DNA from 2 places in the Anoxybacillus sp. CHMUD genome. Region 2 is predicted to be linked to the other one. Evidence: a T-box and tRNA genes for the amino acid it is inferred to sense, from the RefSeq annotation. Region 2 holds a T-box; the other holds one or more tRNA genes.
What was found. A T-box is a leader RNA that pairs with one kind of tRNA and senses whether it is charged. The one in region 2 lies ahead of pheS (phenylalanine--tRNA ligase subunit alpha), so its partner is inferred to be a tRNA-Phe.
Positions count from the first base shown of each region.

Region 1: it has a tRNA-Phe gene. The T-box ahead of pheS (phenylalanine--tRNA ligase subunit alpha) is inferred to sense a tRNA for this amino acid. The anticodon was not compared.

Region 1 covers NZ_SDLG01000011.1:45,523-48,945, reverse strand. Annotated here, with positions in the region: gene ETB99_RS09235 (adenylosuccinate synthase) at 1-595, shown strand, start outside; tRNA gene ETB99_RS09230 (tRNA-Asp) at 693-768, shown strand; tRNA gene ETB99_RS09225 (tRNA-Phe) at 1,209-1,281, shown strand; gene yycF (response regulator YycF) at 1,381-2,085, shown strand; gene walK (cell wall metabolism sensor histidine kinase WalK) at 2,090-3,423, shown strand, end outside.
Region 2 covers NZ_SDLG01000010.1:81,227-84,649, reverse strand. Annotated here, with positions in the region: gene pheT (phenylalanine--tRNA ligase subunit beta) at 1-418, opposite strand, end outside; gene pheS (phenylalanine--tRNA ligase subunit alpha) at 434-1,468, opposite strand; T-box leader at 1,519-1,754, opposite strand; gene ETB99_RS08955 (TrmH family RNA methyltransferase) at 1,825-2,574, opposite strand; gene msrA (peptide-methionine (S)-S-oxide reductase MsrA) at 2,571-3,095, opposite strand; gene sspI (small acid-soluble spore protein SspI) at 3,179-3,388, shown strand.

The DNA.
Region 1 (3,423 bases), on a different contig from region 2:
AGGTACGTACCCATTTGTTACGTCGTCAAATCCTGTTGCTGGTGGGGTTACCATTGGGGCTGGTGTTGGCCCGACAAAAATTAAACATGTTGTGGGGGTAGCGAAAGCATATACAACACGTGTTGGTGACGGTCCGTTTCCAACAGAGTTAAACAACGAAATTGGTGATCGTATTCGTGAAGTAGGTCGTGAATACGGAACGACAACCGGGCGTCCACGCCGTGTCGGTTGGTTTGATAGCGTCGTTGTTCGTCATGCGCGTCGTGTTAGTGGAATTACAGACTTATCATTAAACTCGATCGACGTGTTAACAGGTATTGAAACGTTGAAAATTTGTGTTGCTTATCGTTACAAAGGACAAATCATAGAGGAGTTTCCGGCGAGTTTGAAAGTATTAGCGGAATGTGAGCCGGTATATGAAGAATTGCCGGGATGGACGGAAGATATTACGGGTGTAAAAAGTTTAGACGAGCTTCCAGCTAATGCACGTCGTTATGTTGAGCGCATTTCGCAATTAACGGGTATTCCGCTTTCGATTTTCTCGGTCGGACCAGACCGCTCTCAAACGAATGTTGTCCGCAACGTATATGCATAAGAAAAAACGTCGATGACTCGTTCGTCGGCGTTTTTTTAAAAAAACTATTGTCTTATTACTAATTATATAATAGAATAATAGATGTCTGTTGAAATACGGTTCCGTGGTGTAGGGGTTAACATGCCTGCCTGTCACGCAGGAGATCGCGGGTTCGAATCCCGTCGGAACCGCCATTTTTATTGAAATAGCAATGCGATAAAAATTGGGAAGTCAGTTATACATATGGCTCGGTAGCTACAAGTCAAGGCGTCAGTGTCGAGCTACGAGTTGTCCCGACGCATCACCCTTCTTTGAATAAACAAGTAGAGGAAGGGACACAGTCGGTAGAGCACGTTCGAATTGGCTTCTGTGCCAAGGCCTCAGCGTACCGCTCGAACTGTATCTTGAGTAAGCAAACGGAGAGCGGGACGAAGGACGTTGTTTCAAGTGGAATAGTATGGTGGAGAAAATTGTTTATATGGCTCGGTAGCTCAGTCGGTAGAGCACGTTCGAGTTAGCTTCTTTGATGAGGCACCAGCGTACCGCTCGAACTGCACCTTGAATAAGCAAACGGAGAGCGGGACGAAGGACGTTGTTTCAAGTGGAATAGTATGGTGGAGAAAATTGTTTATATGGCTCGGTAGCTCAGTCGGTAGAGCAAAGGACTGAAAATCCTTGTGTCGGCGGTTCGATTCCGTCCCGAGCCACTTGCAAGCATAGATACGTATATGTGTCTATGCTTTTTTGTTTTATAATGGTGACATGGTACACTATATGTAAATATGCCTTTGGGGGAGTGAACATACATGGAAAAAAAAATTTTAGTTGTCGACGATGAAAAACCAATTGCTGATATTTTGCAATTTAATTTAAAAAAAGAAGGATATGACGTATATTGTGCATATGATGGTGTCGAAGCGTTGCAAAAAGTAGAAGACGTACAACCAGACTTAATTTTATTGGATATTATGCTACCACAAAAAGATGGAATGGAAGTATGTAGAGAAATTCGAAAAAAATACGATATGCCGATTATTATGTTGACAGCAAAAGATTCTGAAATCGATAAAGTGCTCGGGTTAGAGCTTGGCGCTGACGATTATGTAACGAAGCCATTCAGCACACGTGAGCTATTGGCGCGCGTGAAGGCGAATTTACGACGTCATCAACAAAAACAAGAACAAGATCCAAAAGAAATGAGCGAAATCAAAATCGGTTCGCTTACCATTCATCCGGACGCCTATACTGTATCCAAACGAGGAGAACAAATTGAATTAACTCATCGCGAATTTGAACTGCTTCATTACTTGGCGAAACATATCGGTCAAGTCATGACGAGAGAACATTTATTGCAAACAGTATGGGGGTACGATTACTTTGGCGATGTGCGCACCGTTGATGTAACCGTCAGACGTTTGCGTGAAAAAATTGAAGACAATCCTTCGCACCCAACATGGATTGTTACAAGACGCGGGGTAGGGTATTATTTACGAAATCCGGAACAGGAGTAACAGCATGAAAAAAGTAAGTATATTTCAATCGATTCACGTCAAATTTGCCCTAATTTACATTTTGCTTATTTTAATTGCTATGCAAATTATCGGAGCTTATTTCGTTCGCCAGCTGGAAGCTCAGCTTGTTGAAAACTTCAAAAACTCATTAAATGAACGGGTTATTTTACTTGCCTATAACATTGAACAAGAAATGAATAAAGAACGAGATAAAAAAAGTCCTACACTCGAAGAGGAAATTCGTTCGATTTTACAAGATTTCGTCTCACAAGATATTTCTGAAGTACGGGTCATTGATAATAAAAGTAAAGTATTAGGCACATCGAATCCATACAATCAAAATATCGTTGGGAAACGAACAACAGACTTGCTTATTAAACGAACGCTAGTGGCAGGGGAAATGGCAGAAAAAATGCTTGTCGATCCGAAAACGGGACATCGGATGTACATTTCCTCTACACCTATTAAAGTAAAAAATGAAATTAAGGGCGCGATTTATGTCATCGCGTCAATGGAAAATGTTTTCGCACAAATGAGGCAAATTAACAACATTTTAGCGACAGGAACAGGGATTGCTTTAGTCATTACGGCATTGTTAGGCATTTTATTAGCACAGACAATTACACGTCCTATTTCAGATATGCGTAAACAGGCGTTAGCGATGGCGAAAGGTAACTTTTCACGAAAAGTAAAAGTGTACGGATATGATGAAATTGGACAACTTGCTCTCAGCTTTAATAACTTAACGAAAAAGTTACAAGAAGCGCAAGCAACGACAGAAGGTGAACGACGTAAATTAGAGTCTGTTTTGACACATATGACAGATGGTGTCATTGCGACTGATCGGAAAGGGAGAATTATTTTAATTAACGATGCAGCGTTAAACATTTTGAATGTTTCACGTGAAACAGTCATTTCTGCTCCGATTGTGACGATATTAGGTTTGGATGAACAATATACGTTTGAAACGTTGATTGAAGAGCGGGAAACGTTAATTTTAGACTTTAGCACAGAAGAAGAAATGTATATTTTACGTGCCTCTTTATCTGTCATTCAAAAAGAAAAAGGGTTTGTAAATGGGCTCATCGTCGTGCTACATGATATTACGGAGCACGAAAAAATTGATCGCGACCGTAGGGAGTTTGTTGCAAATGTTTCGCATGAATTGCGCACGCCATTAACAACGATGCGCAGTTATTTAGAGGCGCTTGCTGACGGCGCTTGGCGCGATGAAGAAATTGCCCCACGATTTATTGAAGTGACCCAAAACGAGACGGAACGAATGATTCGCCTTGTGAATGATTTATTACAACTTTCTAAGCTCGACAGCAAAGACTA
Region 2 (3,423 bases):
CATCGGCGTATTCTTTCGGTACTAATTTCGACTCCACGCCAAGCTCTTGCAACGAACAAATCATGCCGTTCGATTCTTCACCGCGCAGTTTTGCGCGTTTAATTTTAAAGTTGCCAGGCAATACGGCACCAACTTTAGCAACGGCAACCTTTTGTCCTTTTGCGACGTTCGGCGCCCCGCAAATAATTTGCACTGGCTCCCCTTCCCCGATATCGACAAGACATTTACTTAGTTTATCGGCGTTCGGATGTTGTTCGCGCTCAATTACATGTCCGATGACAACACCTTGTATTCCTTTATTGCGCACCTCAACGCTTTCTACTTCAATGCCTGCTTTCGTAATGCGATCGGCTAATTGTTTTGCGGTAATGCCTGTTAAATCGACATATTCCTGTAGCCATTTATATGAAACAAACATCCATGAAACCTCCCTTTACACCCGATTAAATTGTTGCAAGAAACGAAGATCGTTTTGGTAAAAATGGCGAATATCATCAATGCCATATTTGAGCATTGCGATACGCTCTGGACCCATACCAAACGCAAAACCTGTATATTTTTTCGAGTCAAATCCCGCCATCTCGAGCACGTTCGGATGGACCATCCCTGCCCCTAAAATTTCAATCCAACCTGTTCCTTTACATACGTTACAGCCGTGCCCGCCGCAATTAAAACATGATACGTCGACTTCAACAGACGGTTCGGTAAATGGGAAAAAGCTTGGACGGAAGCGAATGTCGCGATCTTCACCAAACATTTTGCGGGCAAATTCACGTAACGTTCCTTTTAGGTCGCTCATGCGAATGTTTTCGTCCACCACGAGCCCTTCAATTTGCGTAAATTGATGGGAATGCGTTGCATCGTCGTTGTCGCGGCGGTACACTTTTCCCGGGCAAATGATTTTTACAGGGCCTCGCCCTTGATGTTTTTCCATCGTTCTTGCTTGCACTGGTGACGTATGCGTGCGCAACAAAATCTCCTCGGTGATGTAGAACGAATCTTGCATATCGCGCGCCGGATGACCTTTTGGCAAATTGAGCGCTTCAAAGTTGTAATAATCTTGCTCTACTTCTGGACCTTCAGCAATCGTATATCCCATGCCGATAAATAAATCTTCAATTTCTTCAATAACGCGCGTGAGTGGATGATGATTGCCACGTCTAATCGGACGCCCTGGAAGTGTCACATCAATCGCTTCCGCCGCTAGTTTTTTCTCGACTTCTGCTTGTTCAAGCGTTGCTTGTTTTGCCTCTAACGCTTGTTGAATCGCTTCGCGTACGTCGTTGACAAGCGCTCCCATGATCGGACGCTCTTCAGGCGACAGCGCCCCCATGCCGCGCAACACTTCTGTAATTGGGCCTTTTTTTCCGAGATACGCCACACGCACTTCATTGAGCGTTTTTAAATCGTTTGCTTGTTCAATTTTTTCAAGCGCTTCTTGTTGAAGCTGTTGTAACCGCTCCTTCATATGGAAATCCCTCCTTGTTATGTATAAAAAATAAAAAACTCGCCCCTCACATAAGGGACGAGTGCACTCGCGGTACCACCCTTGTTAGCTATGCGATCAACATAGCTCACTTCATTGTGATAACGGTCTACACCGGAACGCCTTTACATTTTGCACGCGCAAAATGGTCCAAGCGCCAACTCCCGAGGTGAATTCACTTGCTTGAGCCATAAAAACGCTCGCAGTCTATGGCGTTTTCTCCCTGAATGGCGATCGGCAAGCTACTCTTCTCGATCATCGTTTTTTATATGATGAAATTCTTCATTTATTATAAGCAAATGTACAATGCGGTGCAAGGTGATGATGCAAACATGTGTTTATTTTTTCTGCAAATGGTAAAGTAAAATCCCTGTTGCAACGGCTACATTGAGCGATTCTGCTTTCCCGTAAATCGGCACATATAAGTTGGCAGTTGTTTGCTGTAGCCACTTATCGTTCACACCGCTTCCTTCGTTTCCAACGATTAATGCAAACGATGACGAAGGGGATACAGATCGATAGTCTACTCCGTTTTGAAGCGATGTTCCATAAATCGGAATATGCCTGTTTTGAAAATAGGCGATCCATTGTCCAATATCTCCTTTTATCACAGGGAAATGAAACAACGAACCTTGTGTTGCACGAATCACTTTTGCGTTATATATATCGACGCTTCCTTCTCCGACGACAACGGCGTCTATTCCAGCAGCATCTGCGGTACGAATAATCGTTCCTAAGTTCCCTGGATCTTGAACCGCGTCGATGAACAGCGCCGTTTGCACACTATCGACGTTCCAATGCAAATGCTTGCACACTGCAACAATTCCTTGCGGTGTTTCCGTATCGCTTAATTCGCCGATCACCGCTTCCGTGACAATCACCATCGGAATATGATCTACCTTCCAGCTTGTCGGAATCGTTTTCGTTTCTGATAAAATAAGAAGTTCAACGATGTTGCTTTTTAAAGCTTCTTCAACTAAATGAAATCCTTCTACTAAAAATAGCCCCGTTTTCTCGCGTTCTTTTTTAGTGAGCAGTTTTTTCCATTGCTTCACTCGTTCATTTTTTGGCGATTCAATTCGCTTCACTCGTTTTTCCCCCAATGTTTCGCAATAAATTCATCACGTCCAGATGCCGCTCGGTCTTCCTTATAATGTTTTGGATTTTTCTTATGGTAGTTTTGATGATAGTCTTCTGCTGGATAAAACGTTGTCGCCGGTAAAATTTCTGTCACGATCGGCTTGGAAAAACGACCGCTTTCTTCTAGTTGTTTTTTCGATTGCTCCGCTAATGTTTTTTGTCTTTCGTTATGATAAAAAATCGCTGTTCGATATTGTGGACCACGGTCGTGAAATTGCCCCCCGTCATCCGTTGGATCAATTTGACACCAATACAACTCCAACAATTTTTCGTACGGAAATACATCGGGATCAAACGTAATTTGTACCGCTTCATAATGTCCTGTCGTTCCTGTTTTCACTTGTTCATACGTCGGATGTTCCACATGACCGCCTGTGTATCCGGAAACAATGCCATAAATGCCGTCAAGTTCTTCAAACGGAGTGACCATGCACCAAAAACATCCGCCCGCAAATGTTGCTTTTTCCATTTCCCTCTCTCCTCTTTTATGAATAGTAATTATCATTATAGCAAAAACTACTTACGCAATACATAAAGAATGGAGTGAAAACAATGGACTTTAATTTACGCGGTGCCGTCATGGCAAACGTCGCAAACAGCTCAAAAGACCAGCTTGAACATACGATCGTTGATGCGATTCAACAAGGTGAAGAAAAATATTTACCTGGTCTTGGCGTTTTATTTGAAGCGTTATGGAATCATGCAACAGATGAACAAAAACAATCAATGCTTGAAACATTAGAAGAAGCCGTAAAAAAATAGCCTTCGCGTTGAAGGCTATTTTCACATTGTCGCCC